3 regions of the Bacillus sp. 3255 genome follow, and region 1 is predicted to be linked to each of the others. Evidence: riboswitches for the same ligand, from Rfam matches in the RefSeq annotation. Region 1 holds a riboswitch; each other region holds the start of a gene.
The links. A riboswitch is a leader RNA that binds a small molecule or an ion and turns the genes downstream of it on or off. The one in region 1 is predicted to bind cyclic di-AMP.
Positions count from the first base shown of each region.

Region 1 (5,762 bases):
ATATCTCCGACGATATAGGATAGCACCAGCTTGACGCGGTGGTCGCAGCGCTCATAGTTCGGGGACTGCCAATGCAGCTTGTTCATGACGCCGGACTCGCGTTCGACGCCCACTTGAATCTGCCCGAACGTGACCGAAGCCGCCACCGATACGCCGATGTCGTCCGGCACTTTGATGTCTACGTCCCCTACAACCCCTTGCAGAATGACCGTGGTTTCCTTTTGTTCCAAAATCGCGAGCGATAAATCGATATACGTTTCACCGATGATATACCATGTCGAGCTGTTGCGCATAATCCATGGCTCGCGCCCCAGACGCACACTGTCCACCAGCTTCTGCTTCTGAATATAGGTATCGTCCTTCTGCATTTGCTTGGATCGTATGAAGAAAACACCTAACGAGATTAATACGATGGAGATGACAATCGTCACATGATCCCCGAATAGAATGACTCCCCCCACGGCTATCAGCACGAAGCCTTTGCGCTCCTTGCGGGAACGGACCCGGTGGATGCCCAGCAAGACCAGAATAATTGCGAGAATGGGGAAAAAGCCGATCGTATGATCCAGAAGCAAAAAAAGACCGGCGCCAATCAGCACAAGGGCTGTATTCCGGTTGCGGTTGTTTTTGGTTTCTTCGCCCATCGCTGCACCTCCTCTGGCTGCCGATTATTTCGATCATATAGATGTCTAGCATACCACAAGAATGGACAGCCTCCAAGATGCAAATCCTTGCGGGGCAAGGCTCTGGCAAGGCTCTGGTAGGGCTCCGGCCAGATGGCCGGGGCCTGCCGCGCCGTGCAGGCGCATAGGGCGCAGCAGGGTTCCGCGCGGATTATTTCTTGTCGCGCCATTCCTTTTGGAGCCTGCGCAGCTCCTGATGGAGGTTGTCGCCCGCTTCCTTCAGGGTATCGCGTGACACGCGCCCTGCTATGCGCAGCCCCTCCATCGCTTCCCGGCCAAGCTCGCGGCCGGTCGCCTCCAGCTCGCGCCAAGTCTCGCGAGCCTCCTCCTTGGACAGCCCGCTCCGCGGCTGTCCCGCCGTGCGGCGGCCTGTACGCAGCGCCGCCAACTCATCCGCCAGCGACAGGCACACGTCCTGGCTGCCGGCATACTGCGCGCGGTACTGCTCGGCCGCTGCTTCCTCGCGCAGCTTCTCCTGCAGCGCCATGCGCGCCAGTTCCTCGTCGCCTGCGCGCATCGCCAGCTCGGCTTGCTCGCCGCGCAGCTGGGCCATCTCCTCGGCTGTCACGCACTGCCGGCGAAGCTCGATTGTCCGCTGCAAGGCTTCCTCGTAGCGCTGTTCCAGCGCCTCGATCTCCAGCGGCGACACGCCGGCGGCAGAGCCGCTGCCTCCGCGCTCATGCAGATCCAGCTTGCTTGCCGCTTCTTGTAAGGCCGATTCGGCCATTCTGCCAATTCGATTGAATACGCTCATTATGCCACACCCCCCATGTTCCTATCGATAATCGTGATAATTCGACGAATAACCAGGTTTCTTCCACATCCGGCAGCCGTAATAGATAAGGCCGACGGCCAAAGCGACTGCAAGCAGTCCGGAAAGCTTCGTCATCAGAATCAAAGCCCCAATGCCGAAAATCACCCAACCGATCTTTTTATCGTTCCTAATCCCTACATAACCAAGCCCCACCATTGCCGCAGGAACAATCAATCCCATCAGATGAACGTGCATGCCGAGTTGGTGCATGCAGATTAGCAAGCCCACCGTAATTAAAATCAATGCCCAGCTTTTTGATCGATTCATGCTCATGTTTCGCATCCGCCCTTCGCTTAATCTTCATGTATCTATCGTAGCCGAAATCGATTTTCGCCAAAACGGACTCGCGACTGTTTTTCAACCTAGACCTAAGTCCAGTACCGGCTACGACCGTTATCCATATTTTGGAGGTTGTTCCCGCTGGTCCGTCAGTGATAAACTATCTGAAGCCGAGTCCGGCGCACAGACAAAGTGCCGGTACGGGGGACGATTTACTTGGGGTGAATATTTGCTCTGTACCCAGAGCAGACTAGGGAGAACCTTCTTCCCGAACCCGTCAACTAACCTCGGAGGCTCATCTAGAAGGAGGATTACCAATTGCATATGATAACTAAAGGGTTAACTTGCCTTGCTGTGTCCGCCACAGTTTGGGCAGGGGGCTTTCTTTCCCCATTTACGGCACATGCGCATGCTGCTGCCGCGAGTATGGACGTGAAAGTTCAGGTCAACGATAAACTGGTTCAATTTCCGGATGCTCAGCCTTTTTTGGATGACAACCATGCGACACAAGTACCGATCCGTTTCGTAACAGAGAAACTGGGTTATGATGTACAATGGCAGAAGGAAGGCGACCAAATTAAAGTTACACTGAACAATGATAAGCACTCCATCACTTTAGTTTCAGGCCAGAAAGAAGCGGAAATTGACAACAACCGTGTCGAGATGGACACACATGCCGAATTTCAAAACGGACGCGTCTACGTCCCCCTTCGGTTCCTAAGCAATGCCTCTGATATTCCCGTGAAATGGGACGCAAGCAGTAAACTAGCCATCTTGAGCAAGGATGGCAACAACTATGCACCGGATTACGAGCTTTTCGAATCCACCGCTTACTCGTCTGACCCGTCCGAGAATGGCGGCTATGGCGCAGTGGATTACATGGGCAATCCTCTACGAATCGGAACTGTCGCTGTAGATCCTACGGTGATTCCGCTCGGATCTAAGCTGTATATAGAGGGATATAACTTCAATGGCTTGCCGGCCGGTGGCATGTACGCTTATGCCACGGATACAGGCGGATCCATTAAAGGCAAACGAGTCGACATCTATGTGCCAGGCTCCAACCAATCTCTTCGCAGCTTCGGTTTCCAAACAGTCAAAGTGTACGTGCTAAACCCGTGATCATTCACGGGTTATTTTTTTATTACGCAAAAAAGCGGCCCCGGCAATCGCATGCCGGAAACCGCATTTTTTCGATATTTAAAAGAAGTCCGCCAAATAGGTCGTCCGTTCAGGAATCGCCGCTTCCAACCGTCGGATCCTTTCATCGGAGCCCTGGAGATGGCCGATCCGCGATAGGAATCCGGCTTTCTTATAACCGATGAATAAGGCCGATAACGTTTGGATGCTGCAGCTCAGCACATGATCCTCTGCCGGCAGCTCGCCTGCGGGAAGCTTGGCAACCTGTGCCGCCTTTCCGCTGCCCGTAAACGTTAAACGGTAAACGCCTTCATTCCACTCGGCATAGGGGTCCGAAATCCTTATGTAGACGGGTTCCGCTTCACTCCGCGCTTCGAATGCATACTGTGACAGGAAGGCTTCGACATCGACGATCCGTGCTGAGAAGTAGGTAACTTTTTCCTGTTTGAATCGGGGATCCGGCACCAGGAACGCCAGCTCGTCATCGATCGGAGCTTTGAGCTCCACCTTCGTAATCATTGAATCGTGATCCGCGATGAATTTCCACAATCCGCGCCTTGCCTCCTCATCGAGAAAGACCATCTCATGAACGGTGGCCGTGAACGCCTTCACCTGATAAATCACGTAGCCGGTTTGTTCGCCTTGCGGATTCACGTAGACCGCTGCCGTTCCTTGCTTCGCCTTCAAATATTTGTTCCACCAAACGCCGTCGCGGTCCAGCATGCCGTTATACTGCAGGGCATACTTCGCATAGATCCCGTTTAGAAGTTCACCGTCTTTCTCCACCCGCACGACCTTGCTGCCTGCTGCGGCTTCGAACCTTGGCAGCTTATCTGCCGGAATCTCATACTTCAAGTAATCCACATACGCTTCCCAGCCAAATTTGCGGTAAAATTCAAACTTGAACGGGTGCAGGAAGGAAATCGTCTGCCCTCTTTCTCTCATCACCTTAAGCGCTTGAATAAGCAGCTGCTTCACCATCCCGCCGCGCCGGTATTCCGGCCACGTAGCTACGCCAGCAATGCCGCCCATGGCATAACGCTGACCGTTCAGCCACGTATGGAAATCAAGAAGATGCAGCTTCGCCGCAAGCTTATCCTGCACATAATAGCCCCATATTTGCTTGGGATCCGTCTCGCTTATCCGCTCTGCCTGCTCTTCTGCGCTTAGCTCGTATTGAAAAGCAAACTGGGATAAGGCGAGACTCTCCGGGAGCTCCTGCGCTTGCAATGTACGAATATCACTCATTAGGATCACCTCATTATTTATTATACTTAGGCTTATTTCAGAAGTAAAAGCGGGCATAAGTCCAATCAACAAATGTCTACAAGACATATGTTGTATAGTGAAACATCCCAATCAAATAATTTTGAACCGGAGGGGATACTATGTCATATGCAGCTGGTTGTGGAACTGGATACGGTTCCGTAGGTGTTGTTCTTGTTCTGTATGTTCTGCTTGTCATCATCCTTGCTACTTTCGCAATCTAATGATGTGAAAATGGGCCTGCCGTCACCTGCTTCCTTCGCGAAGCAGAGTGACGGCAGGCCTCATTTTATTGGATAGGATAAATATGTACGCGTTCGTTCCTTGCGAATCCTGAGCCTCCGGCCGGCAGATAAATCAAACAATCCGCATCCTTGATGGATACCATGATGCTGGATTTATCGATGCCAGCAGGCTTCACTCGCAGAGAGCCATCCTGTACATGCGTCATGCCTCTTACATAACGCGGATATGCGGAGCCTTTGTCGTAATCAACGTCCAGATAGGCGGTGACCGCGTCCGGATACGCTGATGGACAGCCGGCCATCGCCAGAATCAACGGCTTGGCGAACAATTCAAAGCCTACGAAGGAGGCTCCGGGATTGCCGGAGAGCGCCAATAACAGCTTATCGTTCCACAGTGCTGCACTCGTCGGCGTGCCTGGACGCATGGCTACTTTATTAAACAGCAGCTTCCCTGCAAAACGGCTGAAAACATCAACCAATACGTCGTAGTCTCCTACAGAGACGCCGCCGGACGTAAGCACAAGATCGGCCCCGGCCAGTCCCTTCTGCAGCGCCGCCTCCACCTCATCCGCATGATCGGAGAGCGCCTGCATAATGATGGGGGTGCCTCCAGCCGCTTCTACTTGAGCGGCCAGCATGTAGGAGTTGCTGTTGCGAATGCGTCCCGGCTCCAGCTCGTCATCGACATTCAACAGCTCCGAGCCTGTAGAGTAAATAGCTACCTTAGGCTTGCGATAGACGGCGACATAGGCATAACCGAAGGTTGCCAGAATGGCCGCCTCGCCAGGACCGATCCGTGTACCGCGCGCCAGAAGCAGCTCCTCTTCGCGAATTTCACCGGCAATAGGCGTAATGTTGCTTCCTGCGGGCATGTGCTTCTTAATGCTTACGCAAGAGGAACTCTTCCCTGCATCATGCTGCGGCAGAGCGTCCGTCATCTCCAGCATAACGACACTGTCCGCACCGTCCGGAACGGGAGCGCCAGTCATGATGCGTGCAGCCGTGCCGGAGTGAACCGTATGCTGAGGCACAGTGCCGCTCGGAATAAGCTCAATAACACGAAGGACAATCGGATTGTCAGGGGCAGCCGCCTCAATATCCTCAGCTTTAACCGCATACCCGTCTACGCCGGACCGCCGAAAGTGAGGGACAGGATGATTCGCCGTTATATCCTCACCCAGCCGTCTTCCGTATGCTGCCGATAGCGGGACAGACTCGACTTCCGTAAGTTTGACATATTCGGCAAGCAAGCCCCTGGCTTCATCGACCGAAATGACCTTTCGGCCAAATTTAAGCTTCGTATCGCTATTCACTTGCGTCCGTTCCTCCCTGGGT
Region 1 covers NZ_JAVDUS010000010.1:245,867-251,628, forward strand. The annotation lists gene liaF (cell wall-active antibiotics response protein LiaF) at 1-644, opposite strand, end outside; gene J2X61_RS17165 (PspA/IM30 family protein) at 835-1,437, opposite strand; gene J2X61_RS17170 (LiaF transmembrane domain-containing protein) at 1,459-1,764, opposite strand; cyclic di-AMP (ydaO/yuaA leader) riboswitch at 1,935-2,087, shown strand; gene J2X61_RS17175 (stalk domain-containing protein) at 2,101-2,898, shown strand; gene J2X61_RS17180 (GNAT family N-acetyltransferase) at 2,977-4,164, opposite strand; gene J2X61_RS17185 (molybdopterin molybdotransferase MoeA) at 4,472-5,740, opposite strand; gene moaA (GTP 3',8-cyclase MoaA) at 5,762-5,762, opposite strand, start outside.

Region 2 (5,762 bases), on a different contig from region 1:
GACAGGATCGTGAACATGCAGCAAGATGGGGACAAGGAAGCTAAGCTCCAAACACTGACCAAGCTCCAATATGAAGTCACTCAACATGGAAGGGACGAAGAGCCGTTTCACAACGAGTACTGGGACAACCACGAAGAGGGCATTTATGTGGATATCGTGTCCGGCGAGCCGCTGTTCAGTTCCAAGGACAAATTCGATGCAGGTGTGGGTTGGCCGAATTTCACCAAACCGCTGGAGCCCAACAATCTGGTTGTGACGCATAGCGGCGGCTTCTTGTCTGTCGCTCCTGAGGTTAGAAGCAAGAAGGCTGATTCCTTCTTGGGTCACAAGTTCAATAACGGACCCCAACCGGCGGGCGTTCGATACTGTATAAATTCTGCATCGTTACAGTTTATCCCCAAGCAAGCGCTCGAAGACCAAGGCTACGGTGCATATGCCAAGCTGTTTGACTAATCACCCGATTCATTCGGTTTCCATATATACGCGGGCAAGAACATCATCCTACTAATATCATTCTGGAGGGCTAACTATGAGAGAACCATTCGTATTCCATTCGTTTAACAAACAACATGACGCTTTTATTGACCTGGTAAGCAAATGTCCCGCCGAGTTACGCCAAGTTGTGTCTGCAGGCTTTGAAACAAATCTTCTATGGCATGTCGGGCATGTGCTTGTCGTGACGGAGTTCCACGTGTTCGCTCTTGCGGACCTGCCGCAAGTTATCCCGGCTACTTATCAAAATATGTTCGCTTACCGGACCAAAGCTTCGGATTGGACCGAAGAGCCGCCAACCTGGGATATACTTATCGCGCAATTAAAAGAACAGCGTTATTTGATCAATGAGACGTTGAGAGGGAAATTGGAAGTGCCTGTGAAAGAGAACTTTCTGAAAGCGGACAACCGGGGAGAGCTCCTGCTTGCAACCTCCGAGCATTTGGCCACGCATATTGGTGTCGCGTCCGCTATGATCCAGCTTCTGCAAGAAGTCAACCGATCTGCCAGTAGGAATTGAACGCACAACTTAAGTTCCGCCATGAAGAGGCTGCCGCGAGCAGCCTCTTTTTATTTTCGAGCCGCAGACAAGTCAGAAAGGAGAACATGCGGATGCCATCGAAATAGGTAATCAAAGCGATGAGGCAAGAAGCACGCAATTCAAGTTGAAAGCGGTGGGATGCATGATACATAAGGGAATGCGGCATGCTGCAGGTGTGGACGACGATGAATAAAATCATGATGCAGACGTCTTTGTTTTACGCGCTGATCTATATGAGTACCGGTGCTTTCTTCTCCTACATCAGTGTGTATTATACGGAGATCGGGCTTGGGAATTTCGAGGTTGGGATCCTGACCTCAGTCGGCGCCGTTATCGGCTTGATTGCACAACCGCTATGGGGAATTATAAGTGACCGTTCAAGGTACAAAAACAACGTGCTTGTATGCTGCATTCTGCTGGCCGCGCTATCGGTCTGGCTCGTACAGTGGTCCGGCATCTCGTTCGGGCTGCTGCTGCTCGCCATGGTCGTGTTCAGCTTCTTCCAAGTGGCGATTAACCCGCTAAGCGATGCCATTACGCTGGAGCTTTCCTCGAAAGGAATCGTCAAGTTTTCCGGAGTGCGTACATTCGGCTCCGTTGGGTATGCGGTCATGTCCGTATTGGCGGGTTGGATGTTCGCCCGGAATATTCACAGCATCTTTCTCGTAACTTCCGTCGTGATGTTCGTTTCGTTCGTCATATCGCTGCTATTGCCCAAGGTCGAAGGCCATCAGAACGGCAAGAAGAAGGTCAAGGTGACAGAACTGTTCAAACATCGGCCCCTTATGGTGCTATATACGTATGCTTTCATCCTGTCTTCGACGTTAGGGTTCTTCTTCTCATTTCATGCGATCTATAGTCAGGAGCAAGGCGTCAGTATGGAGATCATTGGTCTGGGAATTGCGATCGGTTCGATCAGTCAGTTTCCGTTCATGATTTGGTTCGATTGGATTTTCCGGCGCTTCGGTATGGTCAACATCCTGCTGTTTTCGGGCTTGATTCATGTGATCCGCTGGCTGCTATATGCAACGGCACTGACGCCGCAGACGGTTGTGATCATGTGGGCGCTCCACGGCGGGACGTATATTCTGTTTTACTTGTGCCTCTCGCATTATGTGAACGAGCATGTGATGAAAGAACTGAAGGCAACGGGCCTGATGTTCAATTCGATTATCTTGTTAGGTGCGGGCAAAATTGTCGGCGCCGTGCTGGGCGGATGGTATTCGTCCAGATTTGGCTTCGCCTCGGCGTTCATATTATGCACGGTGCTTAGTTTGGCGGCGACTGCAGCCTTCTGGTGGGTGAGCTTGCGAACCCCGCTGCTGCGGACGTTCGCCAAGGAACGGCACGCACCGTCCGAGAGCGTCTGAGCAGGGCAACACAAGATCATAAGCGGCAGTCCGGGACTAGGTTTTCGTCCTGTGCTGTCGTTTTCTTTTTTTTTGCCGTACGTACAGTGGTTTTCGAAAGTTGCGATTAAAAGAGGTTGACGTGACACCGAATGGTGTCATATAATCAATATGACACTGAATGGTGTCCAATTATAAATCGTCATTTGGCACGTTAAAATAGGAGGAGATCATGAATGAGTAAGATGATCGGTACGGAAACAATCGCGAGAGTAGAAGCAAGACCCGGAGGAAGAAGCATCGGTTATTGGATCGTCACTTCACTGCTGGCAGCATCTATGACGATAAGCGGTATCGGGCAGCTGATGCAGTTAGAGGGGAACCTGGAGCTAGTGGCCAAACTTGAATACCCCGTGTATGTCTTGACGATCCTTGGGATTTGGAAAGTGCTGGGCTCCATCGCTCTCGTCGTGCCGGGTTTCCCGCGGCTCAAAGAATGGGCTTATGCCGGAATCTTCTTCGTCATGACCGGTGCGGCTTTCTCTCATGTGTTTGCTGCCGACTACGGGTTTCCACTTATCCTTCCGCTTTGCTATGCGGCCCTGAATATGGTCTCGTGGGCTTTACGTCCGGAGAACCGCAAGCTTTAAAATGTGTCGGACCAACCGGACTTCCGTTGACGAATACAACATAGTTGTGTAAGATAAAACTACGCTTAATTTCCGGAATCTAACAATTTCGGGAAGCGGGGGAACCAATTTTTTGGGGCGAATCTTTATGTAGGGAACCATCTTTCCCGAGCCCGGCAGCTAACCTCGTCAGCAGTGGATGGGTCAATGATTTACTATGCAAATAATTGCATGTTGACCCGCATGACGGGTCTTTTTATTTGATTAGACCTGTCGTTGAAGGACTAGACCGTACGTTTACGGTTTGCGCCCTCATGCGGGTCTATTTTATTTGTCTACATACGCCCATCCATAGCCATCATGCCGCAAAGGAGGTAATGGGGAATCCGTAATCCCGACAGATCGTTAGTCAGAATCTGAATTTCGAGGAGGATCATCTATGGCACAGCCGAAATATATTACCGATATTGAGAAAATCACGGAAATTCCTGAACAGGAACGAAGGAAGCTAAAAGCAATAACGGAAAAGTTCGTATTTCGTGTGAATGATTATTACTTGAATTTGATTAATTGGTCGGACCCGAATGATCCGATTAAGAAGCTGATCATTCCGAATGAGGGAGAGCTTCAGGAGTACGGACGCTGGGATGCATCCGATGAAGATACCAACTATGTGGTTCCCGGCTGTCAGCATAAATATAGGACGACGGCATTATTGCTGGTTTCTGAGGTGTGTGGAGCTTACTGCCGATATTGCTTCCGCAAAAGACTGTTTCGGCATGATGTGAATGAAGCGATGGCGAATGTCGATCCGGGTATTGCCTATATTGAAGGCCGCCCCGAGATTAACAATGTATTGTTGACCGGTGGAGACAGCTTAATACTCGCGACATCCAAACTAAAGAACATCGTAGAGCGATTGCGTGAAATCGATCATGTGAAGATAGTGCGGCTAGGCTCCAAAATTCCTGTTTTTAACCCAATGCGAATATACGAAGATGATGCCTTGCTTGAACTTATTAAATCCTATTCTACTGTTGATAAACGAATCTATGTAATGGCTCATATCAATCATCCCAGAGAAATTACGAATGAAGCCAAGAAAGCCTTCGATGCCTTACATAATGCCGGTGCAATCGTAGTGAATCAGACGCCGATCCTTAAAGGAATTAATGATGATCCATCCGTGCTCGCGGAGTTACTTGATAAGTTATCGTGGGCTGGCGTTACGCCTTATTACTTCTTTGTTAATCGTCCGGTTGCCGGTAACCGGGAGTTCGTATTGCCTTTAGAGAAGGTTTATCGGTTGGTCGAAGCAGCCAAATCATTAACATCGGGTCTTGGCAAAAGAGTGAGGTTGTCTATGAGCCATACCTCGGGCAAGATTGAGATTCTTGCGATCGAAGGCGGCAAGGCCTACTTGAAATACCATCAATCGCGCGATGAGCAGTATGGGAAGTTCATGATACTCGAATGTCCCCCCGATGCCGCCTGGTTCGATGATTTGCCAGGCAGTGAGAACCTGTGGAAGAAGCCGAGGAAGCTGGCGGAAGACATTATTTCCGTTAATGATCTTCCGGATTTGCCTTGCCGATAAATGTTGAGAGGAGTCCTTCCCTGGAGGGACTCCTCTATTTTGTATGAGAGCTAGCCTCCACCTTCGACACTTCAATTCGGCTTGAGCGGAAATAGGATACGCTATTTCCAACAATCAGGTGGATTTGAGGAATCAGAAGGAAATACAAGCCTTTATTTCACCAATTCTCCTCTCTTCGGGTAGGAAATCTGCGAAATAGCGGATCGTATTTCCCTATCCGTCCCCGACAGGCGGTTTGGGGGCAAAATAACGCACTGTATTTCCGCTTTCGCTGCTTAACCGCGATTAATCGCATCTATCGTCAGACCTCACTTCAGCGGACGGATCCCAACCGCTTCGGCAAGCTTGCTTGCAGATACCCGGTCCGGTCGAATTTCTAGCGTACAAGTCCCTTACAGAGGGGAGGAGGGCGCAGTAATAATAAGGAAGGACCAACCTACGCATAATAGCGGAAAAGGGTTATTTAGGGGGCCTTCATGTTTCACTATTGGCTGGTTCTGCTGGGAATCGCAGTTGCAATCGCGTATGTGGCGGATAAAATAAAACAACCGTATCCAACTTTACTTGTCGTTGCAGGACTTCTGTTAGGCCTATTCCCCATCGAGGCTCTTCACGAAATCAAAACGTTCGTGGTTTCCGATCATGTCTTTCAGACGGCCGTGATTCTGATTTTCTTATCGGCTCTGATCGGAGATGCTGCGCTCAAACTGCCTTTTGGTGAAATCGTAGACCATAAGCGTTCGATACTGCTGCTTGCTTTGTTAGGAACCTTTCTGACCTTTGTTCTGATAACAGCGCTGTCATCTTGGTTATTAGGTCTTGATTTGCAAAAAGCGCTCGTCTTTGGTGCGTTGATGGCGGCGACAGACCCTGTTTCCGTTTTAACGATTTTCAAATCAATGGGCTTAAACCAGAAGTTATCGATCATTGTGGAGGGAGAGAGCTTGGCGAATGACGGTGTAGCGGTTGTTCTTTTTAAAATAGCCCTAGGGACAACCGTACTGACCATGTCAGGCGTACTGCACGGCTCATTGGAGTTTGTTAAGATTATTCTAGGGGGTGTAACAATCGGCGTTGCAACAGGTTATATCGCCTCGAAAATCACCTCCAGTATTGATAATTACCTTGTGGAGATCGGCCTCTCCATCATCCTC
Region 2 covers NZ_JAVDUS010000007.1:316,207-321,968, forward strand. The annotation lists gene msrA (peptide-methionine (S)-S-oxide reductase MsrA) at 1-453, shown strand, start outside; gene J2X61_RS13475 (DinB family protein) at 530-1,012, shown strand; gene J2X61_RS13480 (MFS transporter) at 1,198-2,403, shown strand; gene J2X61_RS13485 (DoxX family protein) at 2,619-3,032, shown strand; cyclic di-AMP (ydaO/yuaA leader) riboswitch at 3,085-3,222, shown strand; gene J2X61_RS13490 (KamA family radical SAM protein) at 3,451-4,608, shown strand; gene J2X61_RS13495 (cation:proton antiporter) at 5,085-5,762, shown strand, end outside.
Region 2: another riboswitch for cyclic di-AMP. It lies ahead of J2X61_RS13490 (KamA family radical SAM protein); the one in region 1 lies ahead of J2X61_RS17175 (stalk domain-containing protein).

Region 3 (5,762 bases), on a different contig from region 1:
TCGTCCTGCGTTTTAGCGATAAGACCGTTGTATTGCAGACTCGTGTCGCCGATTTGGCCTATTATGACCGCGATGAATGCGAGTTTTTTGAGATGAAGAAACGGTAGCCTTTGCCTGCGCAATCAAAAAAGGAAGCACATCTCGTGCTTCCTCATTTGTGCTTTCTCCAATCCAGATTGCTCTTCTCGAGCAAATGGCCGAAGTCGTTCTCCAACCGCTTCTCTTCCGCCTTCCGCGCGGCTTCCGCTTCCGCTCTGGCCGCATCTTTGCGCGCCTGCTCCTCCGCTTTCATCTTGTCGGCTTGAGCTTTCAGACCCGCTACGACATCAGGGCTCAGCAAATCTTTGAGTGTCGCTGGTTTATCTTGCACGCCGGTCTCGGATGCGCCGGACGACCATTTCTTTTTCGCCATAAAAGGTTCACCTCTGTTCCTAATTCTGCATCAGCAATCCCTTTTATTGTACACCTCTACTCATGCAAATGATAGGGCACCGTCGCGACGACGATATCTTTGTCAGCTTGCAGCTTGGAGCGGATCCGTGCGGCGGACTGGTTGTGAAGCAGGCGATGCCACCACTTCTTGGGCATGAATTGCGGCAGGATGACCATGATCGATTGCTTTTCCGATACGTGCGTGTCAATCCGTTCAATGAACTCAGCCAGCGGCTTCAAAATGGTGCGGTAGCGCGACTTGAACACAACGAGCCGGACGCCGGGGTCCCATTTGTCCCATTTCTCCTGCATCGCTTCCTCTTCCTCATCCGAGAACGCCACGTAGAAGGCAATCACGTTCGGTGACAACGATTTGGCATAATTCAGAGACTGCGCAACCACGCGGTGAATGCCCGCGACAGGCACGATGATCAATGATTCCTTCGTACATACGCGCTCCTGTGTGATGTCGATACGCAGCTCTTTGGCCACGACATCGTAATGGTTGCTGATCTTGGTAATGCCCCATAGCAGCAGCGGCGTCACAAGAATGACAATCCACGCGCCTTCGCTGAATTTGGTTATGCAGAACACGATCAAGACGGCGAACGAGACGAGCCCACCCAAGCCGTTGATGGCGAATTTACCCAGCCAGCCGGCCGGACGCTCTCTGAACCATTTGCGGACCAGACCGCTCTGGGCCAGCGTGAACGACAAGAATACGCCAATCGCATAAAGAGGAATAAGTGCATCGGTTTTTCCTTTGAATATAATAAGCAAAATGCTTGCCAAAACGCCTAATGTAACAATCCCATAATGAAACGACAGCCGGTCTCCCCGGTAAGAGAACATGCGCGGGAAGTTTTTGTCCTGCGCCATGATGGACGCCAGTATCGGAAAGCCGTTGAAGCTCGTGTTTGCTGCCAGCACCAGAATCAGCATCGTGCCGATCTGCGTTGCATAATACATCGCCCCTCTGCCGAATGCCTGCTCCGTCACCATCGATAAAACCGATGTGTGGCCGTGCGGGTCGGGTGCGATCCCATAACCCAAGCTCAGCAAGGTGACACCGCCGAATATGACAGCCAGCAGCGTACCGAGCGAAGCCATCGTTTTCTTGGCGTTTTTCACGGAAGGCGTCCGGAAATGCGGCACCGCATCGGAAATCGCCTCAATCCCCGTGACCGCGGAGCAGCCGGAGGAGAACGCTTTGAGAATAACGAACAACGTTAATGAACTCGTCATGGAGCTGGGGACGATTTGGATCGGATGCGTATTCAACGAACCCGTCATCATATCGAAAATCCCTTTGCCGATAAGCAGCAAAATACACAAAATAAAAAAGTACGTCGGTATCGCGAATACCGTCCCCGACTCGGACGTCCCGCGCAAGTTCAGCCACACCATCAGCCAGACGAGAGCCAGCGCGATCGGGACGATATAGGGCACCGTAGACGGAAAGGCCGACGTAATCGCCTGCACGCCTGCCGAGATCGAAACGGCAACCGTCAACGTATAATCGATCAGCAAGGAAACGCCTGTGAGCCTGCCCCACATCATGCCCAGATTCTCCTTCGCCACCATGTAAGCCCCGCCACCCATCGGGTAGGCTTCAATCACTTGGCGATAGCTGAGTACAAGCAGCATAATTAAGGCGATAATCGAGATCGCGATCGGCAGGGAGAAGGCAAATGCTGCGACCCCGACCGTCGCCAGCTCGAGCAAAATTTGCTCCGTACCGTAGGCCACGGACGACAGGGCATCGGACGAGAGGATCGGCAGCGCCTTCCACACCTGCATTTTTTCGGATTCCAGCTCATCGGACTTCAGCGGTTTACCGAACATAATCTTCTTCAATGAATCACTTGTCATGCTGCGAAATTCCCCCAAATAACCTGATTTCAACTTCAATGTCTGTTTTTGGACGCAAAAAAACACAAGGATAGACCTTGTGTTTGGGATCACATGTTCTCCTTTCTCACGATCGCTTACGAGGTTAGCTGCCGGGTTCGGGCTGCGAGAAAACTGCCCTAAAAGTTACGCCATGCCAGATGACGCGCACCTTATTCACCCCGTTGAAACCTGTGGTTCCCCCGCTTCTCCGGTTAGAGAATTAAGCGAAATATTCAACTGTATATTGTACGTTGTTGATACTACTCTCTTATCGAGACATAGTAAAGGATGGAATAAACCTAAAAAGGTCGACTCCATCCTCTCATTCATTTGATAATTCGCTTACAATTAATCTTATCTTTCATTTTCTTTGATTTTCAGGCGTATCGTCGGCGTACGTATATTTTTAGGTTTAAGGACCTAATTAATTTCTAACATGATGCTTACGCGTCGCTTGTTTTTGCTTGAATATCATTTTCTTCCACACAAGCGGGAGTCCGCCAATCAGGAACAGATAGCGGGCATCGATCAACTTTTTGAGGAACGCGGCGAATTTGCCCTTCACTTTCTTCACCTTCAGAATCCCGACCGCATCGCCGCGGCCCAATGAAGCGACAGTTCCTTTGTAATCATAAGCAAAATGACGCAAGGGCTTTCCACGCAAGCTGTTGATTATATTTTTGGCCGTGTTGCAGCCTTGTTGGACCGCGATTTGGGCGTTCGCCGGGTAGGGCGTCCCTTCCGGACTCATCACAATCGAGCAGTCTCCCGTAATGAACACCTCCGGATACTGAATGGAGCGCAAATAGTCGTCTACCTTCACCCGGCCGCGCTGCACGTGAAAACCAGCCGCCTGGAGCAAGGAGTTTCCACGGACCCCACCCGACCAGATTACTGTTCCGGCACGGATGAATTCGCCGTCTCCGAGCAGGACGCCGTCCGGTTCGCATGCTTTGATCGCCGTTGACAATCTATACTGAACCCCTTTGCGCCGCATGACTTCCATGCCGTATTCCACCAGATCGTTCGGAAGTCCCGGCGGCAGCGCGGTAGGCGAAGCTTCCACATTCATGATTCTCACAAGCGAAGGATCGACATCGAACGTCTGGCAAAGCACGGGAATGCGGTCGGCCAACTCTCCGACGAATTCCGTCCCCGTGAAACCGGCCCCCCCCACAACGAAGGTCAAATATTCCTTATGCTTGGAGTCCAGTTTGTACTTCGCAAACATGTATTGAATATGCTGGCGAATGAATCGCACGCTGTTAATGCTGTTAATCGACATGGCGTGCTCGCGCAGCCCCGGAATCCCGAAGGTTTCCGTCTCACTTCCCAAACCTATCACCAGATAGTCGTAAGACAGGACATGGTCGGGGAGAACAATTTCCTTCTCCTCCAGCTTAATCTCTTGAACCGTCCCTTTCACGAACTGAATTTTCCGTTCATCGATCAAATCCTTGATCGCCACACGCGCATTCTCGTGATGATCGGTCCCGGCAGCCGGCATATGCAGATGGGTCGTCATGTAATGATAATCGTGCTTGTTCACCAGGGTAACGTCAGCTTCGTCCGCCTTGATCTGCTTCTGCAGTCGGATCGCCGTCACTAGTCCGCCGTAGCCTGCCCCCAGGATCACGACCTTCGGTTTCTTGTTCATACCATTCACTCCTCCGATTAACTCTTCTTTGCTCTATGAATAGATAGGCTGATGAAACGATGGACCAAACCTGCCGACCTGTGTTGGATGCGCGTTGGGTTAGGAATTCTCGTTCATTGGAGAAAATTGAATTGGATGGTATGGGACGAGTTAGGGTGAGTGCGGCAAGTTATTTGTGAAAAAAATCACATTCATGTTCGTGTTACGCGGCTGGTTTGGCTCTACTTAAAGTATATGGCTTTGCGTACGAAAAATCACCATAACTTTACCCAGCAGCATAAAAAGAAACATCCGCGGAGAAACGGACATGTGCGGCAGCTCTCTTCAACCTTAGCCGGCTAACGGACAGAGCAGCTGCTAGCTGGCAAATGGAGACCAAGAGCTCTGTAGTCCGTTAGATTTGGCGAGAATGGCGGCTGTTGGACAGGCAATCAACGGCTGGGCTCGGGTCCCCCGCCGGCTCTTGCTTTATCCTGCAGCCGGCGCAGGCGATAGCTGTTCATGCCCGCCACGCCCAGCTCCTCCAGCAGGCCGAAATTCGCCCAAGCTCCTACGACGGCGCCTATGCCGGGGACAAGCTGAAGCATTTTGCGGAAATCGATCGTATCGCGGTACTCTTGCTGGAGCTGCAGCCAATCCACTTGATTCGTATAATCTTCAGCAGGGGGCAAAGAGCCGGCAACCGTATGCCAGTTCCGGATCGTCTCCAGCAGATCGGGCTTCTTCGGCGGACTGGAGAAGGCTAGCTGAAACACATACAGAATAAACAACCGCTCTCTGTAGTCCTTGGTTGAATAGCCATAAGCATGCGCCAGCTCAAACAAAAATTTGAGCTTAATGCCTATCAGAATCGGGAAATCGGCCAAGCCCAGCAAAATACCTCCAGCCCCCGTTCCCGCCCCCTCCGCGGCGGCGATTTTTTTGTACAGCGACAGCAGCTCCTCTGCCCGGGCATCGCACTCGGCCAAGGTTGCTCCCGTTAGCGGATCATTCTGAGGGATATAATTCATGCCGAACAAGGTCGTCTGGAACATGCCTTTGACCGTTGCAGTTATTGTTTTGTGCACTTTCTCGGGAATCAGCTTGTTAATATTCGTCGAAACGGATTTGGATGCTTTTTCGAGCAAATTGGGCGCTTTCTGCTGCCTCATTTCCCAGCGCTTCACTTGCCGCAGCATTTGCTGCTCATAGATGGTGTAAGCCGTATCCATCCCTACTCACCGCCGATCGTCGATATGTCTTAGTCAAAGTATAGTATACGCGAACGGTCGGCCTCAAGATGACAGGCGTCCTGCACTTTTGCTAAGTAAGTGTAAGTGCAGTGTGAGCAGCGAACAGCCAGTCCGCCGCCACGCCAGACCGAGAAAAAAGCAGCCCACTCCGTGAGCCGCTCCTCATAGCCATGACCGCGTCATCTGCAGCAGCGCAAACCCCAAAGCGCTCGCCGCGACCAGCAGCGTATCCCTGTTTTGCCAGCGCAGGGTGCTTTTTCGCTGCAGCTGCCGCTTGCCGTCGATTCGTTTCATTTCCATCGCTACGGTCATCTGCTCCGCTTTGTGGAACATGGCCAGCAGCAGCGGAACGACCAAGGCAGGAACATCCCGCATCCGTACGGTTCCCGGGCGGATCGCTGCCTTGCCCCTGGCCCGGACGACCGCCGAGAAGCGCTGCCATTCCCGCATAATCAGCGGAATGAAGCGGAATATGAGCGAGACAGCCAAGGCGAACGACTCCACAGGCAGCTTCAGCCTGCGGAGAAAAGCCAAGGCCCAGTTCAGCC
Region 3 covers NZ_JAVDUS010000008.1:106,905-112,666, forward strand. The annotation lists gene J2X61_RS14105 (hypothetical protein) at 1-107, shown strand, start outside; gene J2X61_RS14110 (YqkE family protein) at 152-412, opposite strand; gene J2X61_RS14115 (APC family permease) at 469-2,304, opposite strand; cyclic di-AMP (ydaO/yuaA leader) riboswitch at 2,403-2,562, opposite strand; gene J2X61_RS14120 (NAD(P)/FAD-dependent oxidoreductase) at 2,750-3,982, opposite strand; gene J2X61_RS14125 (EcsC family protein) at 4,414-5,193, opposite strand; gene J2X61_RS14130 (ATP-binding cassette domain-containing protein) at 5,377-5,762, opposite strand, start outside.
Region 3: another riboswitch for cyclic di-AMP. It lies ahead of J2X61_RS14115 (APC family permease); the one in region 1 lies ahead of J2X61_RS17175 (stalk domain-containing protein).